Linked DNA regions of Synechococcus elongatus PCC 11801. The protein of the gene in region 1 interacts with the protein of each later gene in a pairwise test. Links are inferred from orthologs where the notes say so. Each region holds a gene or a part of one and is shown in the gene's direction. Other genes may lie near its edges.

Region 1 (8,537 bases):
GGAAAATCTCTTGGAACCGCATCATTCGTGACAATAATCTCATTCTCAAAATTGATTAGTGCATCGCCAACTCGGTTCTTGACGAACGCATCTGTGGCTTCCCGACCAGAATTGACTTGAGTTGTGATGTTCTTAGCAAAGTTAAAAAGGAAAGTACGGGCTGAATTCGCGCCTTGTGCTTTCAAAATTGAGCCGTAACCGGCCAAGATACCCCAGCGAGCATTCCCGGAAGTTTTGGGGTTGAGGGATACAAGACTGACACCCGGTCTCGCAAGATCAGCCCAAGTTTGAATCTTCTTAGGATTCCCCGGCCGCACAATAATTCCCATGACTGTTGTGGCTGGCGAGGCATTGTTCGGCAGGCGTTGATTCCAATTGGAGCGTACCAACCCTTTATCAACCAGCGGGGTGACATTGCTGGTGATATTCTGGGCCAGAATATCAGCTTCTAAACCACCCAAAATAGCTCGTGTTTGCGCCCCCGAAGCTCCGTAGGACTCCTTAAATGTCACGGTTTGACCCGTTTTTGCTTTCCACTCCTTTTGGAACTCGGGGATCAGCTTTTCAAAGACTGGCTTGGCGACAGCATAGCTAACTAAGGTGAGTTCTACAGGACGCGACTGTGCATCCGCCTTGGATTGAGACAGTTGTGGCAAGGCGACAAGACTGCCAAAAACAGCCAAGGCCAGCACGGCACGGCGGGTTACTTTCATAGTATTTGATTCGGTAAAAGCTTCTTGCAAGCTAGTTCAAAAGTGAATCCAAAGGCTTGTAATCCAGAAGACAATTTCCGTAAAAAGATTCAGTCAAAAAAGAAATGGGATGACTGAAAAATCTCAATCATCCCTTCGCGCTGAGAGTCACAAATTTTGTGATTAATGCAATCGACCCTGACGTCCTGTGCGTGCTTCTAAAATCGCCTTCAAAACCAACGTTACGAGGGAGATGCCACCCAACAGTAACGCTGCCGTGTAGGACAGGGTGGTCTGGTATTGTTTGTACGCCTCTTCGACAAAAAGAGGCAGAGTTTGAGTTTTACCCGTGATGCTCCCCGAGACGACAGAAACAGCACCAAATTCACCCAAGGCCCGCGCCGTAGTTAGCACCACACCATAGAGCATGCTCCACTTGATGCTGGGCAAAGTGACCCGCCAAAACGTCTGCCAGCCATTAGCCCCGAGGGTACTCGCTGCTTCTTCTGCATCCGTGCCAATCTCTTCGAGGTTCGGAATCACTTCCCGCGCAACGAAGGGCATGGAGACGAAGATTGTGGCTAAAGCCATCCCCGGCCAAGCAAAAATAATTTTGATGTTGTTGCTTTCCAAGAAGGGTCCTAGCCAGCCATTTCGGCCATAGAGCAAGACAATCATCAGACCAGCAACCACTGGCGAGATCGAAAACGGCAGGTCGATCACGCTCAGCAGGAGGGACTTGCCCGGAAACTGCTTGCGGGCGATCGCAAAAGCAGCAGCAAGACCAAACAAGGTGTTGAGGGGAACGCTGATCACCCCCATCAACAGGGTGAGTCGAATCGCCTCTTGTAGGTTGCGATCGCCCAAGTTTTTGATGAAGCCACTCAGTCCTTCACTAAAGGCTTGAACGGCCACATTAGCCGCCGGAATGATGATGATCAAACCGACGTAGAACAGAGATAAGCCAATCAACACCAGGGGCAGGAGCGATTTCGACTCCTTGGCACCGGCAATTTGGCGACGGGCTTTGACGAAAGCAACCATGGGTGTAGCCAGAACAGAAGACAGGAAACAGAAAGCCGATCTAGGCCGAGAGCCGTGCCGGTGGATAGAGCGCCTCGGGGTAGCGCACAATCAAGGCGCGATCGCGACGGCTAATCCGCCCAGCCTGACGAAATTCTCCCAAGAGACGGGTCGTTGTGACGCGGGTAGACCCCGATAGCTCCGCAATTACTTGATGGGTCAGTGGGATCCGCCGCAGATCAATCTCCCAGCCATTGGCGCTGGGGTGACCAAATCGCTCCCCAATCCAGCTCAGCAAATTGGCAAGTTTCGCCTCGGCTCGCCGGAGGCGCGTAATGCTGAGCAGTTGCTCGGTATAGCGCAAACTTCGGACTAAAGACTCGTGGGACTCCAGCGCAGGATCTGTCACAGCCACTACTTCAACGGCTGTCAAGCACTCCAATTCATAAGGATCCAAGCAGCTGAGAGGACGACCAATCAGATCACCTGGTCCCCACAGCCCCAGGCTAATCATGTCGCCCTCTTCGCCCCAAGTCGAGGATCGCACCAGGCCCGACTGAATCTTCCAAATCGTATCGGCCCCCGTGGGCACCATGCCCCGCCGGCCAATCAGCAAACGCGGGGGTGTAGCGATCGCCGCAGTCACGGGCGGCAGTAGGGTTGCGGTCTGTTTGTTAGACATGGGATCTCTCCTGCAAAACGGCAAGCCTTAAAATTCGTCTTCGGGATCCGACCAAAGCTCCACCTCGCGATCGCGTAGGACCGCAAGTGCAGCGGTAATATCCTCGGGAGTCCCCGTGAGCAGCACGTCAAACCAGCCGTCTTCCTCACGGTTCGGCCCTAAATGAGCCGCGAGAATGTTGAATTGCAGTTGACAACTCGCCAGCACATCTCCCATCAACGGCTGATCGCGATATTTCTTTGGGACTTGCAGTCGAACTCGTAGCGTTGCCATCGCGAGACCCTCCGCACGGTTGGGTTAGCCGTTGTAGCGGCTGCTCCAGTTTTGGAGCGCATTAATCACAAACAAAATCACGAGTGAAAACAGCAGCAGGACAGAGCCAATCACCGTCGCACCTGCGTAGTCGTACTGTTCTAGCCGTTCGAAAATGAGAACTGGAGCAATCAAGTCGTCAAACGGCAGGTTGCCCGAAATAATGACCACCGATCCAAACTCACCGACAGCGCGCGAGAAGCCTTGGGCAACCCCAGCCAGGACCCCGGGCAGGATCGGCGGCAGAATGACGCGCCAGAAGGTTTGGGCAGGGCTGGCGCCCAGGGATGCCGCTGCCTCTTCTGCTTCGACTTCCAATTCCAGCAGCAAGGGCTCCACCGTCCGCACCACAAAGGGTAAGGAGATGAAGACCATTGCCAAGAGAACGCCCCAGCGCGTGAAGGCAATTTGAACGCCAAAGGGTTCAAAGAACTGCCCAATCCAGCCCTCACTGCTGTAGACCGTGGCTAGGGTGAGGCCTGCCACCGCCGTCGGCAGGGCAAAAGGGAGATCGATAAAGCTATCGAAGAGCTTTTTACCCGGGAAGTCATAGCGGGTAAGAACCCAAGCGATGATCACCCCAAACACGCCATTCAGCGCTGCTGCAGCCAAAGACAGACCAAAGGTCACTTGGTAGGCCGCAAGGGCAATGGGCTGCGTCGCCAATTCCCAAATTCTCCCGATCGGCAGGGAAGCTGCCTTGAGGAATAAGGCAATGACCGGCACGAACAAAATCAGGGTGAGATACACCCACGTAAACCGCCAAGACCAACTCAGACGAGTCAGCCAAGCCAGAGAAAGAGAGGGAAGACGCAGGGACATGAGGCGACGCTAACAAACAGAAGAGTAATAGTACGGCGCTAGCCAAGCGATCGGAGCAGGGCCGAAACCCTAGCGACCTGCGACCGCCTGTTGCACTTTGTCAAAGATGCCGCCGTCACCAAAGAACTCCGGTTGAACCTTGGCCCAACCGCCCAAATCCGCGACGGTAAACCAGGTTTGAATCTTCGGAAATGCTTCCAGTAGCTTAGGGTCAACACCCTCAGGAACAGCAGGACGAAAACCAACCTTGGCAAACTCGGCTTGGGCTTCGGGGGTGAACAGGAACTGCACAAAGGCTTCACTGACTTCGCGGGTACCACGTTTGTCGACATAGGTATCGACGACAGCTACCGGGCCCTCGATATTGATATTGACCGATGGAATTGCGTAATCGACTTGCTGGCCTTTCTGTTGAGCCAGAATCAGCTCGTTTTCATAGTTAAGCAAAACGTCGGCTTGGCCTTTAGTGAAGACGTCAGTCGATTCCCGTGCATCTTTGGCCAAAATCGGCACATTTTTATAAAGAGCTGTCGTGAATTCCAGCGCTTTCTCTGGTGTTCCACCAGTTTGGGTCACTGAGCCCCAAGCACCGAGGAAATTCCAGCGAGCACCACCAGACGTTTTCGGATTCGCTGTCACGATACGCACATCGGGCTTAATCAAATCAGACCAGTCTTTAATGCCCTTGGGATTACCTTCTTGGGTCACCAAGGCCACAACGGAATTGGTGATGATTCCGTTGTTGGGAACTCGTTGCTGCCAGCCAGACTTGATGAGCCCTGCCTTTTCGATCTGATTGATGTCAGATTCCAAAGCCAGCGCAACAACGTCAGCCTCGAGCCCATCAATCACAGCACGGGTTTGAGAGCCAGAGCCGCCGTAGCTCTGGTTGAAGCGTACTTCCTGGCCCGTTTTTTCTTTCCACTGCGCAGCGAACTTAGGAATGATTTGCTCGTAGGCAGCTTGAGTCACTGCATAGGAAACCAGCGTGACTTCCACAGGTTGGCTGCCACCCCCCGAAGAGGATTGATTGTTGCCGCCGCAGGCTGCGATGGTGAGCACGGTGGCTGTCGCCAGTGCAGCAGATTGGAGGAAGGAGCGGCGAGTCCAAGCAGTCTTCATGGGTTCTTAGAGAAATGGGGCTGGCAATCAGCCGAAACAGGGAGCAAGAATACATTTGAGGAAGCAATCTCCGGTATTTTTTCGGGGATACCGTAGATTTTTCACTGTGCGCAGTGTATCATGCCAGACATACAGTGCAACTAAATTCTCCTGATTTTCCTTGTAGAAACCGGAGATTTCTCGTTGCCAGTCCGCGTTGCGCGTGCCGAAGGATAAAGCTGTGGGTATCCAAGTCAGTCAGGTCAATAAGCAGTTTGGGAACTTTCAAGCCGTCAAGGATGTGGATTTGACGGTGGAAACCGGCAGCCTGGTTGCCTTGCTGGGACCATCGGGGTCAGGAAAGTCCACCTTGCTGCGGTTGATTGCCGGCTTAGAGCAGCCCGATAGTGGTCGCATTTTCCTAACGGGGCGTGATGCCACCGATCAATCGGTGCGCGATCGCCAGATTGGCTTTGTTTTCCAGCACTACGCGCTGTTTAAGCATTTGACCGTTCGCAAAAATATTGCCTTTGGCCTAGAACTCCGCAAACAGTCCAAGGAGAAAGTCCGCGCCCGAGTCGAGGAATTGTTGGAACTGGTGCAGCTGACTGGGTTGGGCGATCGCTATCCCTCGCAGTTGTCGGGGGGGCAGCGGCAACGGGTGGCCTTGGCGCGAGCCTTGGCGGTTCAGCCCCAAGTGTTGCTCTTGGATGAGCCGTTTGGTGCCTTGGATGCCAAGGTTCGTAAGGATCTGCGGAGCTGGCTGCGCAAGCTGCATGACGAAGTGCATGTAACGACGGTGTTTGTCACCCACGACCAAGAAGAAGCGATGGAAGTGGCCGATAGCATTGTGGTGATGAACCACGGCAAGGTCGAGCAGGTCGGATCGCCAGCCGAGATCTACGACAACCCCGCCACCCCGTTTGTGATGAGCTTTATTGGGCCGGTCAACGTCTTGCCCAACAGTTCCCATATCTTCCAAGCCGGTGGCCTAGATACACCGCATCCCGAAGTCTTCCTGCGACCCCACGATATTGAGATCGCGATCGACCCGATTCCCGAGACAGTGCCTGCACGGATTGATCGCATTGTCCACTTGGGCTGGGAGGTCCAAGCCGAAGTTCGTCTGCAGGATGGACAGGTGCTGGTGGCCCACCTTCCCCGCGATCGCTATCGGGATCTGCAACTAGAGCCGGATCAACAGGTCTTTGTGCGGCCTAAACAGGCGCGATCTTTCCCGCTCAATTACTCGATTTAGGACTGAGATCAAAAGCGATCGCCCAACGAGCTTGTCGATCTGCGATCGCGAGGAACAAACACTCAATCAAAAAGCACGGGTGGACGATCATGTGATCATCCACCCGTTGTTTCATCAGCAGGGCAAGGCAGCCATCAGATGATGGCTATGCTTGGGTGAAGCCCAAACCGTTGGCTTCTGCGTAGCGCTGCATAAAGCGCATGAAGCGATCCCACTCGTCAGGGCTGCGCATTAGATAGACCGCTTCAAGACCTGCCGGCTGACCATTGATAAACTTGGCTTTGACTTCCCGCGTTGCCAGTTCGCCTTCATCATCCAGCAAATACATCCCTGTGATGTCTTGGCGAACCTCACCAACGAGGGCCTGCGGTTCATCAAAGTAAAAGGTAGCGGTGCCGCTTTGACCATCGCGCGATCGCGTCAGACGGACATCAGGAACGACGGGCTCGTCAATTCCTCGCGTGAATTGGATCGCAGCGGGCATAGAAGTCGGAGGTGTCAGAACGGTTCCTTCATCATACAAGGCCGATCCCAAGGATCCCCGCAGAGGAGCGCCATACCTGAATCTGGCCATACCTGATCTGACAGTCTGTTACGACATGAAACCTCGGCCTGCTTGTCACGTCTACAGAATGCGGTAGCTTAAAGTGCCCCTGTTGATTGAGTGATGCGAATTCCAGGTTGGCTCTTCTCCCTTGCCCTCCTCAGCCTGCCAGCAGCACCAGGCTGGGCCCAACCCAATGCGGCCTGGCTCGATCAACCTCCGCCTCCGATCCGTGCCCTCCAGCCGCTTGAGGCTGCGCCCCCTTTCGTTGTTCCTGAGGGATCCCGCGATCGCTTAGCGGTGCCCAGTATGCCAATCCCCACAAGTCGACCGGAGGATCCGGGCGTACCGCGCTTCGTCCTCAGCGATCGCTCGTTTAACCCTGCCAGCGGCGACCCGCCCCCGCCCCCGCAGGGCTTGAATGCACCATCGGGTCCGCGCTATCGCCTACTCGTACAAGTGCGCAACAGCGCTGAGCAACAGAGTTTGGCGAGCTTAGTCCCCGACGCCTTTGCCGATGGACAGGGTCGCATGCAAGCCGGTATTTTTCGCGATCGCCAACGGGCTGATCAGCTCCAACAGTCCCTCAGCAGTCTGGGTTTAGCGACGACCTTGGAAGTCCTGCCCTAATCTCCCTGCGTGACACTACGGTTCCAGCAAACCGTGCCTTTCAGCGCAGGATGCAGGGTTAGTCACAAACGGATTGCACTGTCGGTAACTAGAGAGGCAAGTGTCTTTCCTGACCGTCGCTAGGATGATGGTGAAACTAGGCTCAATTCAGGGTTGAAATGAGGCGGCCGGATCACCCCGAGTGTCTGTCTTGCCTGAATGAAGCCCTCCCGCCCTTGGCAACCGGCGAGCACCTCTCATGCTGCAGTGCATTCCCACCCGTTTTGAAGAGCAGCGGCTGGCCGCGCTCTATCGCTACAGCATTCTGGATACACCGCCCGAGCAGTATTTTGATGAGCTGACCCAGCTGATTGCCGCCATTTGTGACGTACCGATCGCGTTGATCAGTTTGGTGGACAGCGATCGCCAGTGGTTTAAGTCAAAAGTGGGCATTGAGGCCGAGTCAGGGCCGCGATCGACCTCATTTTGTGGCCATGCCATCCATCAAGACAGCCTCTTCATCGTGGAGGATGCCCAAGCCGATCCGCGCTTTGCCGATAACCCCTTTGTCACTGAGGAACCCTATGTGCGCTTCTATGCGGGTTCTCCTCTGGTCACCGATGACCAGCAGATCCTTGGGACGCTCTGCGTGATCGATCGCCGACCCCGTCATCTGACGGATCTCCAACAACTGGCGCTACGAACCTTGAGCCATCAAGTGATTCGGGAGCTGGAGCTGCGTCGTGCCCTGTATCTTGCAGACCATCGCTGGACTTTGGCTCGCTTCAAACGACGACTGGGTAATTTGGTGCGCAGTAGTCTCGATCTCGATCAGATTTGCCAATTAGCCGCTCAAGAACTGGGAGAGACTTTGGAAATCGATCACTGCTCCATCAGTCTTTGCACAGAGGCAGTTGCCCTTTGCTCGATGTCGCATTACGTCCGGCCTGAGCACATTCATCACCCTATTCAGTGGCACTTGCCAGACACTCTCGCTGAGAAAGCGCTGCAGCAGGATCAGGCGATCGCGTTTGATCAGTACCCAGCAGAGAAGGCTCCCGCAGTACAGTCGCCCCAATCACTGCTGTTGGTGCGAACCTCGGTCCAAGATCGTGCCAATGGCTTAATTGCCTTAGCGCACTACAGCAGTCGTCATGCTTGGACCAGCGATGAGATCGATTTGCTGGAATCAGTGGCAGTGCAGTTGGGGTTAGCCATTGAGCAGGCTCAGCTCTATCGATCGGTGCAAGCGGCCAACCTTGAGCTGCATCAGTTGGCCTATACCGATCCGCTGACCCAAATTCCTAACCGTCGCGCTTTTGATGAAACCTTTGCGGAGCTGTGGCAAACCGCCCTGTTGCACCAGCAATGGCTGTCGTTGATTGTGGCGGATATCGATCTCTTCAAAACCGTCAACGATCGCTTTGGCTATGAGCAGGGCGATCGCTGTCTCAAGCATGTAGCTCAGACGCTCAAGACTGGCATCCGTCAGCA
Region 2 (8,553 bases), 1.3 Mb from region 1 along the record:
ACGAATTGAGGGAGATCGGGACTACTGCGCTGTTTGGCCTCCGGCTGAGGGGGGTCCGGCAGCGAGATTGGCTCAGGTTCTGGCTCAGGGGCGGTGATGGCGGCGATTGGTTCTGGACAAAGCACTGTGAACTGGGCGATCGCCTGTTGCTGTTGCCAGGTCAGTTGCACCGTCCCTTGGCAATCGTGATCTGTCCAGTCGTGGGGTAGCTGAAGGGGCAGGCTAAAAGCCAGTGGGAACGTCGCGAGTTCTAAGACCTCGCGGGCCATGGGACGGACTTGATCGGGGCGATCGCCGGTTTGCAAGGTGATCAGTAGTTCCGCTTGGGTGGGCCAATGGCGCTGGGGAAGCGCTGGAATCACCTGCACCTCACCGCTCAGGGTCAGCAGTTCTCCCGGTTGCAGCAACAGGCGTTCTTGACGCAGCAAAATCCGGAGCTGGGGTGTTTCAGATTCGGGCTGTAGCCAGTCAGGGTCCGCTTCCAACGCACCTGATTCCCGCTGCAAGACACGCAAACTGACTGTGCAAGTACCGCAGTGAATCTCCCAGAGGCCCGGCTTGAGGTAGGTGTAGGGAAAAATCCAGACGCAACCTTGGTCGTCGGTGTCGCGTTCCTGACGATAGACCCGCCGTTGCGGCGGATCGGCTTCTAGATCAACATAGACGATGCGAATCGACACAATTTGATCGGATTCCAGTCCTTGCCGATCAAGCCGATAGCGCCCTTCGAGGATTTCTAACTCAGCAGAATCCAGCGTGAGTGGGTAATCATCCCCTTCTTGCTGCAATATCCATTGCTCTTCTGCCATGCCGATCGCTCAAAGCCTGCAGCCTGCTTGCCGTTCATCATAAGGGCGCGACCTCAACCGGCGATACTGCTCGAGCAGCTTGGAGGCACGATCGCCACGTTTCTGGATCGTTCCAGAGTTCTGCTTGGTTCACGACTTGTTGCTCGCCTGACTGCAACCATTTGAGGTTGACTTGACCCTGTTCCGCTTCCGCATCCCCCAAAACCAAGCAAGCGATCGCGCCACTGCGATCCGCCCGTTTGAACTGCTTGCCAAAGGCACTGCCGCTAAGGTCGAGTTCGACGCTAAAGCCTGCCAGCCGCAGTCGCTGTGCCAGAACTAATGCCTGAGCTTCCGCGATCGCTCCCCGCGACACGAGGTAGAAATCCAAGCTCGTCGGCGGTACTTTTTGATTTTGTTGCAGCAGCAGGATCAGGCGTTCCAGCCCCATCGCCCAGCCAACCGCAGGGGTTTCGGGGCCACCGAGTTGTGATACCAAGCCGTCGTAGCGACCACCGCCACAGACTGTCGCCTGTGCTCCCAGATCAGAGGAAATGATTTCAAAAGCTGTGTGGGTGTAGTAGTCCAAGCCCCGCACCAGCTTGGGTTCCAGCCGATAGTCAATCCCTAAATTCGTCAGGAGTTGCTGCACCTGCTCAAACAACTGCCGCGATCGCTCGCTGAGATATTGCTGCAGGCTGGGCGCATCCGCCACGATCGCCTGTGTCCGTTCGTCTTTGCTGTCGAGAATCCGCAGTGGGTTGCGCTCAAGGCGATCGCGGGAGTCCGGATCGAGATCTGCCGCGTAGGGCGTCAAGTAATCAACTAACGCTTGGCGATAAGTCGCGCGATCGCTGGCATCACCCACGGAGTTGAGATCAAGCCGCAGGTTTTTCAGTCCCAAGGCTTGCAGGATTTGTGTCGCCAAGGCTATCGCTTCGGCATCAGCCCGCGCATCAGCTGTACCCAGTAGTTCCAAGCCCAGTTGATGAAACTGGCGTTGACGACCAGCTTGCGGACGTTCGTAGCGGAACATCGGACCGCAATACCACAGCCGCTGCACGCCACCTTGGCTGGCCAGACCATGCTCGATGTAAGCCCGCACCGTGCCCGCCGTACCTTCCGGCCGCAGGGTCAAGGAGCGATCGCCGCGATCGCGGAAACTATACATTTCCTTGCCGACGACATCCGTGGCTTCGCCGATGCCGCGCTCAAACAAGGATGTCTGTTCAAAGATGGGCGTGCGAATTTCTTGCACTGCCGCTTGGCTCAAAATCTGGCGGGCGGTTTGCTCTAGCCACTGCCAAATCTGACTTTCGGAGGGCAAAATGTCGCGGGTGCCGCGCAGCGCTTGCAAGCTAGCCATCGTTCTTGGGAAATCGGGTGGGGGCGCGTTCCAAAGAGGAACCCTTTCCAGCATGGTCTGAAAAGGGAACGTCTCGGAAGTCAAAATCAGGATAAGGATGGAGCGATCGCAGCTTAGGAAGCCGCCGCATCGCGATTGGGCAGGACGCAGCAGTTGACTTGATCGAGGCAGACCTTGCCCCACTGCAAGGCCCAACGGACCAAGGCGACTCGGTTGTCCGTGCCAGTTTTGGTGAGGATGTTGCTGATGTGGTTGTCTACCGTTCGCTTGCTGATATCGAGCTGGGTGGCAATTTCCTGATTCGTCAGCCCAGCCGCCACGAGATCTACGATCTGGAGCTCACGCTCAGAAAGCGCACTGTTGACGGGAAATTCACCACTTGCCGTCATAGCGACTGCCGACCTCAGGTATTTGTACTTAGCCCCCTTATTCTAGGCTGATGATTTGCGATGTCAGCGCTTGTTGACGCGTCTTCTCTATGGAATTGGCGATTGCATCGCACCTTCAGTACTAGGAACTAGCGTCGATCAGGTGCGATCGATACTGGACTTGTCAAAACTCCTCGTCGGTGCGCGACCCATGAAACCGCTATTGTGGCTGGCGATCGCCAGCCTAAGTTTGCTGTCCTTACCTGCCCAAGCCAAGGAGGACTTCTACGGCATTATTCAGCAGCGCCCCAGTGGGACAGTCGGAACTTGGACGATTGGCGATCGCGCCGTGACCGTGACTGACCAGACGGAGTTGGAAGGAAATCTTGTTGTCGGCACTTGTGTGGAAGTCGACTTTGACAACGGTCGCGTCGAAGAAATCGAAGTGGAACCTCTGTCGAAGTGTCGCTAGATCCAGCGTTGGGGATAGCGATCGCGGTTTGAAGTCCGGCGAAGTTTCCAGATAGGCTGGAGCAAGGATCAGGCTGGGGTTAATTCCGATCACCTAAAAGCCCTCCTTCAGTTTTTTGTTGCCCGTCCCTAATTTGCTGTGGCTACTCTGTCTGCCGATCTTGAAGTTCAAGCCCAAGCCACTCGTGCCGCGGCGCGTCAGCTCGCGCAGTGGAGTGGCCCCGCACGGCAAGCTTTGCTGGAGGCGATCGCTTCCAAACTGATGGCGGAAGCAGAAACGATTCTGGCGGCCAATCAGGCGGACTGCGAAGCGGCGATCGCAGAGGGCATTGCACCGGCACTCTATGCCCGTTTGAAATTGGATGCCGACAAACTAGCGGCGGCGATCGCCGGTGTCCGCGATCTCGCTAAACTGCCAGACCCGCTGGGTCAGATCCAGATCGATCGCGAGTTGGATGAAGGTCTGATCCTGCAGCGGCTGACCTGTCCGGTGGGCGTGTTGGGCGTTATCTTCGAAGCCCGTCCCGATGCGGTGATCCAGATTGCTTCACTCGCGATCAAGTCGGGTAATGGCGCGATCCTCAAGGGCGGCCGCGAAGCGATTCGGTCTTGCCAAGCGATCGTGGCGGCGATCGCCCAGGCGCTGGCTGAACAACAAGCCCCGGTTGATGCAATTCGCTTGCTGACTAGCCGCGAAGAAACGCTGGCGCTGCTCAAGCTCGATCGCTATGTCGATTTGATCATTCCGCGTGGCTCCAATAGCTTTGTTCGCTTTGTGCAGGACAACACCCGAATTCCGGTGATTGGTCACGCTGACGGTATCTGCCATCTTTACGTCGATCAGGCGGCTGCGATTGATAAAACCGTGACGATTGCCGTTGATGCCAAGACCCAATATCCGGCGGCCTGCAACGCGATCGAGACGCTGTTGATTCACGAGGCGATCGCACCCAGTTTTCTGCCAGTAGTCGCGGAAGCACTACAAGCAAAAGGTGTCAGTTTGCGCGGGGATGCAGCGGCTCAGGCGATCGTGCCGATGGCAGCCGCGACGGAAGAAGATTGGCGCACTGAATACAGCGACCTGATTCTGGCCGTGCGGATTGTGCCGACCCTTGAAGCCGCGATCGCCCACATCAATGAATACGGCTCCGGTCATACCGATGCGATCGCTACGGAAGATCCCGCTGCTGCCACGCAGTTTCTTAGCCAAGTCGATAGTGCCGGCGTCTATCACAACTGCTCGACCCGCTTTGCCGATGGCTTCCGCTATGGCTTCGGTGCGGAAGTGGGGATCAGTACCCAAAAACTACCGCCCCGTGGTCCCGTTGGTCTGGAAGGACTGGTGACCTACAAGTACGTCCTCAGCGGCGATGGGCAAATTGCCGCCACCTACAGCGGTGCTCAGGCGAAACCATTCCTGCATCGCGATCGCTGATCAGGCTGCTTCAAGCTCGGCGAATCGTTTGCCAAAGTTCGAGATAGCGATCGCGCACTGTTTCCGGTAGGGGCAAGATCAGCTCACTTTTCTCCAAGATGGCCTTTGGCGGGATCTGGAGGGGGGCTGCCTTGGCTGGGGCAATGGCTGCAGCAGTCAACACAGCCGGTGAAGCTGCCAGCCCAAGGGCTGCAAATTGTGGGGCGATCGCGGGCGACCAACCAAAGTCAATCCAGCGATCGCTCAAGGCTTCACTCACCCGTTTCTGTGGTTGTACCCAGAGATCAAGCCAAATGGACGTCCCGGATCGTGGCACCACTGCAGACAGGCGAGAGTCACGGCGCAGTGCTGCCAAAATATCTGCCGACCAGCCCACGGCAGCTAAGGCATCACCCAGCAGCAGTGGCTGTAAATAATTCCGAGAACTGTAGAGCTTGACCTGTTGGTGGAGTGACTTCAACAGCGGCTCAAGGTCGGGAATCTCAGCCAAGTTGGGTTGGTTGTAGCTCCAGCCCAAGCGCTTCAAGGTGAGACCAATCACCTCTCGCGGATCGTCCGGCAGAATCAGTTGCCCTCGCAGCTCTGGACGCCAGAGATCGGTCCAGTCTTGGAGCGGACTGGTCAGGCGATCGCGGCGAAAGGCAATCATCGTTGTGCCCCAGCGGTAGGGCGCTGCCCAAATCTCACCTGCATCACTGAGAAAACCCTGGCGATCGCGGCGAAGTTGTTGTCGCCAGCGTTGGGGGAGAGCCGTCCAATGCCGCCAGTGATTGGGGTTGAAAGGTGCGAGTCGTCCTGAGGCGATCGCTTGTTGCAGCCAGCCATCCCCAATGCCGACCAGATTCGGCAGTTGCGTGGGGTCATCGTTCAGCAAGCGACGGCTACTCTCCGCCAAGCCAGACCAGCGATCGAGCTGCACTGTCAGACGAGTGCGATCTTGAAATCGCCGCAGAATCGGCGCGGGAATTGTGTTGCCTGGCAGTGCCAACTGCAAGTCAGCCGAGCGGCAGCCAGTCAGTGCCAGCGCTGGCAACCCCGCACTCGCTTGCAGAAAACGGCGACGACTCAAAAACATCCGATCGGCTCAGGCAAATCCCTCGGTCATGCTACAGCGCCCCCGAAAGTTAAGTCTTTGGGATCAACGCTGCCTGCCTTGATTCCGATTTTTAAGATGGCCGAAGTGCCATTGCCCCTGCCCATATGACCGACCTGGAATCTCAAATTCGCGAACTCCAAGCTCAACTCGATCGCCAGTGGTTGGTCTTGTGTGAGCTGCATCAATATGTGCTTCAGCAGCAGCCCGCCTTCTCAGTCGCAGTTGCAACGCCAGAGTCCACTGCAGAGGCCGATCTGCAAGTTCAACGGCTGCATGCCCAGCTCACAGCCGCCTATGGCCGGATTGCTGCCTTGGAAGAACAAGTCCTCAATCAGTCGCCGCACTTGCAATACCGCTAGCTGCGATCGCGCGATCGCCCAAATCATCCACCCATGCTCGTAGGGTTTCGACAGTGGCACCGCAGGTCAAACTGGCGGCGATCGCCATGCCTCCCGCAGCAACCCCTTCTTTAACAAAGCCCTGCTCGTAGACGCGCAATTGCGCATGGCGCGATTGGCTGAAATCCAGCTGTGTGGATAGCAGCAATGGTTCTGAGCCCAGTTGTGCAGCGATCGCGGGCCCTAATTGAGCCACCTGGGCACTGCGATCAGCCATTACCCAACGGGTCGTCCCGACGGCAATCCGATCCGGTTGCCATGCCACGCCAGTGCGAGCGATCGCGGCCATCAGTGCGTAGGCTGCCAGCATTTGAGTGCCACCCGCCAACAGAATCGGCATCGTTTGACTAGCCGCCATGGCCAATCCCGCTGCCGCAATCAACATCGGATCGGCGATCGCTGCTGCGAGTGCCAAGGGCGATCGCTGAGTGCGATCGGAAATTACCGCGAGTCCTTGTTGAACAATCGCTAACTTCTGGGTGTGGTTACAGGTGGGATGGCTGCTACTGACGCAGCCGGCTGCTTCCACGCCCAATGCCAATAGCAGGGCTAGGGCTGTGCTGGTGCCGCCAACCACACATTCACCCAGAACCAACCAGCGATCGGGATGTTGAGCCGCGATCGCCGCCCCTTGGGCCTGTCCTTGCTGGAAAAGTTGTTCTGCGACTGCGATCGGTAAGGCCTGGCCAGTACTGAGGCAGCGTGCCGGTTGACTAGCGAGGCGAATGGCTGGAACTGGCAATGGCTGCACCAGTCCTGCATCGATCAAGACGAGTGGCGTGGCCAACTGCTCCACGCAGGCTCGCGTGATCAGAACTGGCGATGCGCCTGCCTGTAATGGAGGCAATGGGTATTGCGGATGCGGAGTCGGACCGTTGTAGAGAAACTCAGCATCAGCGTGGGCAGTGTAGCGGCGATCGCGAGGCGTTTTGCCCGCTGCTGAAATGCCGGGGATCAGTGCCGTTTCAGTAAAGGCCAGCAGAACAGCCAACAAAGGCGATCGCCCCTGAACTTGAGTCAACCAAGGGTTCAGTTGGGCTTCACCCCCCCAGCAAGCGATCGCGTCAGGCAGCATCGAGATCAAGGACGGTCTGTAACCACTCTGGTGGGGCAGGAATCGGGGTTCCCAAGCGGCGGAAGAGCACCCAAGCCACCCCATGCACAACAAGGACGTAGAGCAGACTGCTGAGAGCGATCGTTACCAAGGCCACCGCTTGCACGGTTGAGAGTGGAATCTGGCCCAGCCAGCCCATCAGTCCCATCAACCACTCTAAGAAGCCCGTGACTTGAGCTGTGAGGTAGGTCCAAATGTCCTCGCCCAAGAGTACTGACAAAACTCCGAGGCGGAAGAAAAAGCCAATGGTCTCTAGGCCGCCTCCCAGCAGAATCGACCAGCCCCAGGAAAGGCGTCGCTGCCAGCAGCAGCCTAGTAAAACGCCGAGGCAACCCGGCGGCAGCAAAAAGAGGATGCCGCGAGTGGGACCGAGGAGGACGAACAACAACAGACTGGCGACGATCGCCCCTAGCCAAGCGCTACGCGGGCCCCAGCGTCGGTAGAGCAAGGCGATCGGCAAGGGGAATAGCACCCGTAGCACCGGCCCCAGGGGGAAGAAGAAGTTGACTAACCAAAGCAGCGCCGCAGCACTGGCCATGAAAGCCGTTTCCACCAGTGCCAGCGGTCCCTTAGGTTCTGTGCGGGCAGCGATCGCCATAGGCGTCACGGGTGTTGCCGCATTCGCGTCGGCATCGACCCAACTATCCCAATCCTCGTCGAGCGGCTCCTGGGCCGGTTCTATCGTCATGCACCGCGACCTTGACTCGCTCTCATCCTACTGGCTGAAGATACTGCTGCAGCCAATGACTGCACTGGGCGATCGCAGCAAGGTTCGCGATTTCGTAGCCGTGGGTGTTGTCCGTGGCAAAGCCTAAGCAAGCGGCTCGAGGCACATGACCAAACTTCATGGCGATCGAGCCATCACTGCCAAAGCCCTGCAAAACTGCTTCCTGTATCGGCAAGTCGATCGCGATCGCGGCTTGTCGCAAGTCTTGATTTAGATCCTCGTCATACAGGCCGTAAGCATCTTGGGACAGCAGGACGGGTGCTTCGCTGGCAGCGATCGGATATTCCGGCGCAACGGGAATAATCTCCAAGGCAATCAAGGCCGCTAATCGCTGACGTTGGCTATGGAAGAGCGCTCCGACCGCACCCACTTCTTCTTTGGCTGAGGCGACAAGATGAACGGTGTAGCGAGGCTGCTTCAGCTGCACTGCCAGATCGAGCAAAATTGCCAGCGAGGCTTTGTTGTCGAGGGCATAGCCAGCAATATGTTGCCCTAAGCGCTGCGGTCGCTTGCGATCGCGACTAACCACGACGCGAGTGCCGGGTCGGACACCTGCTGCTTGCAGTGCTTCTAAGGACTGTTTGGTTTCAATCCAAGTGTCTGGCCAAGTTAGAGCCTTTTCGGTCTGCAATGCCTTCTGAGGCGAAGCGTGGGAAACATGGCGTGCACCAAAACTGAGAATGCCAGGCACGATCGCGCGATCGCCCAGCAACTCCACCGGCCCTTCGCCATAAGTCCAGGGATAGGAGCCACCGAGCCGATTGACACGGACACGACCCTCTGGCGCGAT

Evidence for each region.
Region 2: the proteins of DOP62_RS00975 (region 1) and DOP62_RS07340 interact in binary tests that used the Escherichia coli proteins (3 or more experiments, as listed by UniProt). The link is inferred for Synechococcus elongatus PCC 11801 from one-to-one orthologs.

What each region holds. Positions count from the first base shown.
Region 1 is NZ_CP030139.2:189,422-197,958, reverse strand. What follows is about bases 3,933-6,881. They hold DOP62_RS00975 (sulfate/molybdate ABC transporter ATP-binding protein), read left to right. Parts: upstream 3,933-4,873; coding sequence 4,874-5,890; downstream 5,891-6,881. Other genes in these bases: DOP62_RS00965 (hypothetical protein), read left to right, coding at 6,558-6,881; psb28 (photosystem II reaction center protein Psb28), read right to left, coding at 6,036-6,374; DOP62_RS00980 (sulfate ABC transporter substrate-binding protein), read right to left, coding at 3,933-4,653. Outside these bases: DOP62_RS01005 (sulfate ABC transporter substrate-binding protein), read right to left, coding at 1-743; sulfate ABC transporter permease subunit CysW, read right to left, coding at 876-1,736; DOP62_RS00995 (Crp/Fnr family transcriptional regulator), read right to left, coding at 1,777-2,397; DOP62_RS00990 (NIL domain-containing protein), read right to left, coding at 2,425-2,670; sulfate ABC transporter permease subunit CysT, read right to left, coding at 2,695-3,531; more of DOP62_RS00980, read right to left, coding at 3,601-3,932; more of DOP62_RS00965, read left to right, coding at 6,882-7,064; DOP62_RS00960 (sensor domain-containing diguanylate cyclase), read left to right, coding at 7,303-8,537. UniProt on the Escherichia coli protein: Part of the ABC transporter complex CysAWTP involved in sulfate/thiosulfate import. Responsible for energy coupling to the transport system.
Region 2 is NZ_CP030139.2:1,520,344-1,528,896, reverse strand. The notes cover bases 2,316-5,280. They hold DOP62_RS07340 (glutamate-5-semialdehyde dehydrogenase), read left to right. Parts: upstream 2,316-3,132; coding sequence 3,133-4,428; downstream 4,429-5,280. Other genes in these bases: DOP62_RS07335 (extracellular solute-binding protein), read right to left, coding at 4,439-5,280; DOP62_RS07345 (DUF5666 domain-containing protein), read left to right, coding at 2,734-2,994; DOP62_RS07350 (helix-turn-helix domain-containing protein), read right to left, coding at 2,316-2,543. In the rest of the region: DOP62_RS07360 (hypothetical protein), read right to left, coding at 1-809; hisS (histidine--tRNA ligase), read right to left, coding at 847-2,154; more of DOP62_RS07350, read right to left, coding at 2,268-2,315; more of DOP62_RS07335, read right to left, coding at 5,281-5,503; DOP62_RS07330 (hypothetical protein), read left to right, coding at 5,629-5,883; nicotinate mononucleotide-dependent phosphoribosyltransferase CobT, read right to left, coding at 5,852-6,997; DOP62_RS07320 (DUF2232 domain-containing protein), read right to left, coding at 6,987-7,724; DOP62_RS07315 (M42 family metallopeptidase), read right to left, coding at 7,747-8,553. UniProt on the Escherichia coli protein: Catalyzes the NADPH-dependent reduction of L-glutamate 5-phosphate into L-glutamate 5-semialdehyde and phosphate. The product spontaneously undergoes cyclization to form 1-pyrroline-5-carboxylate.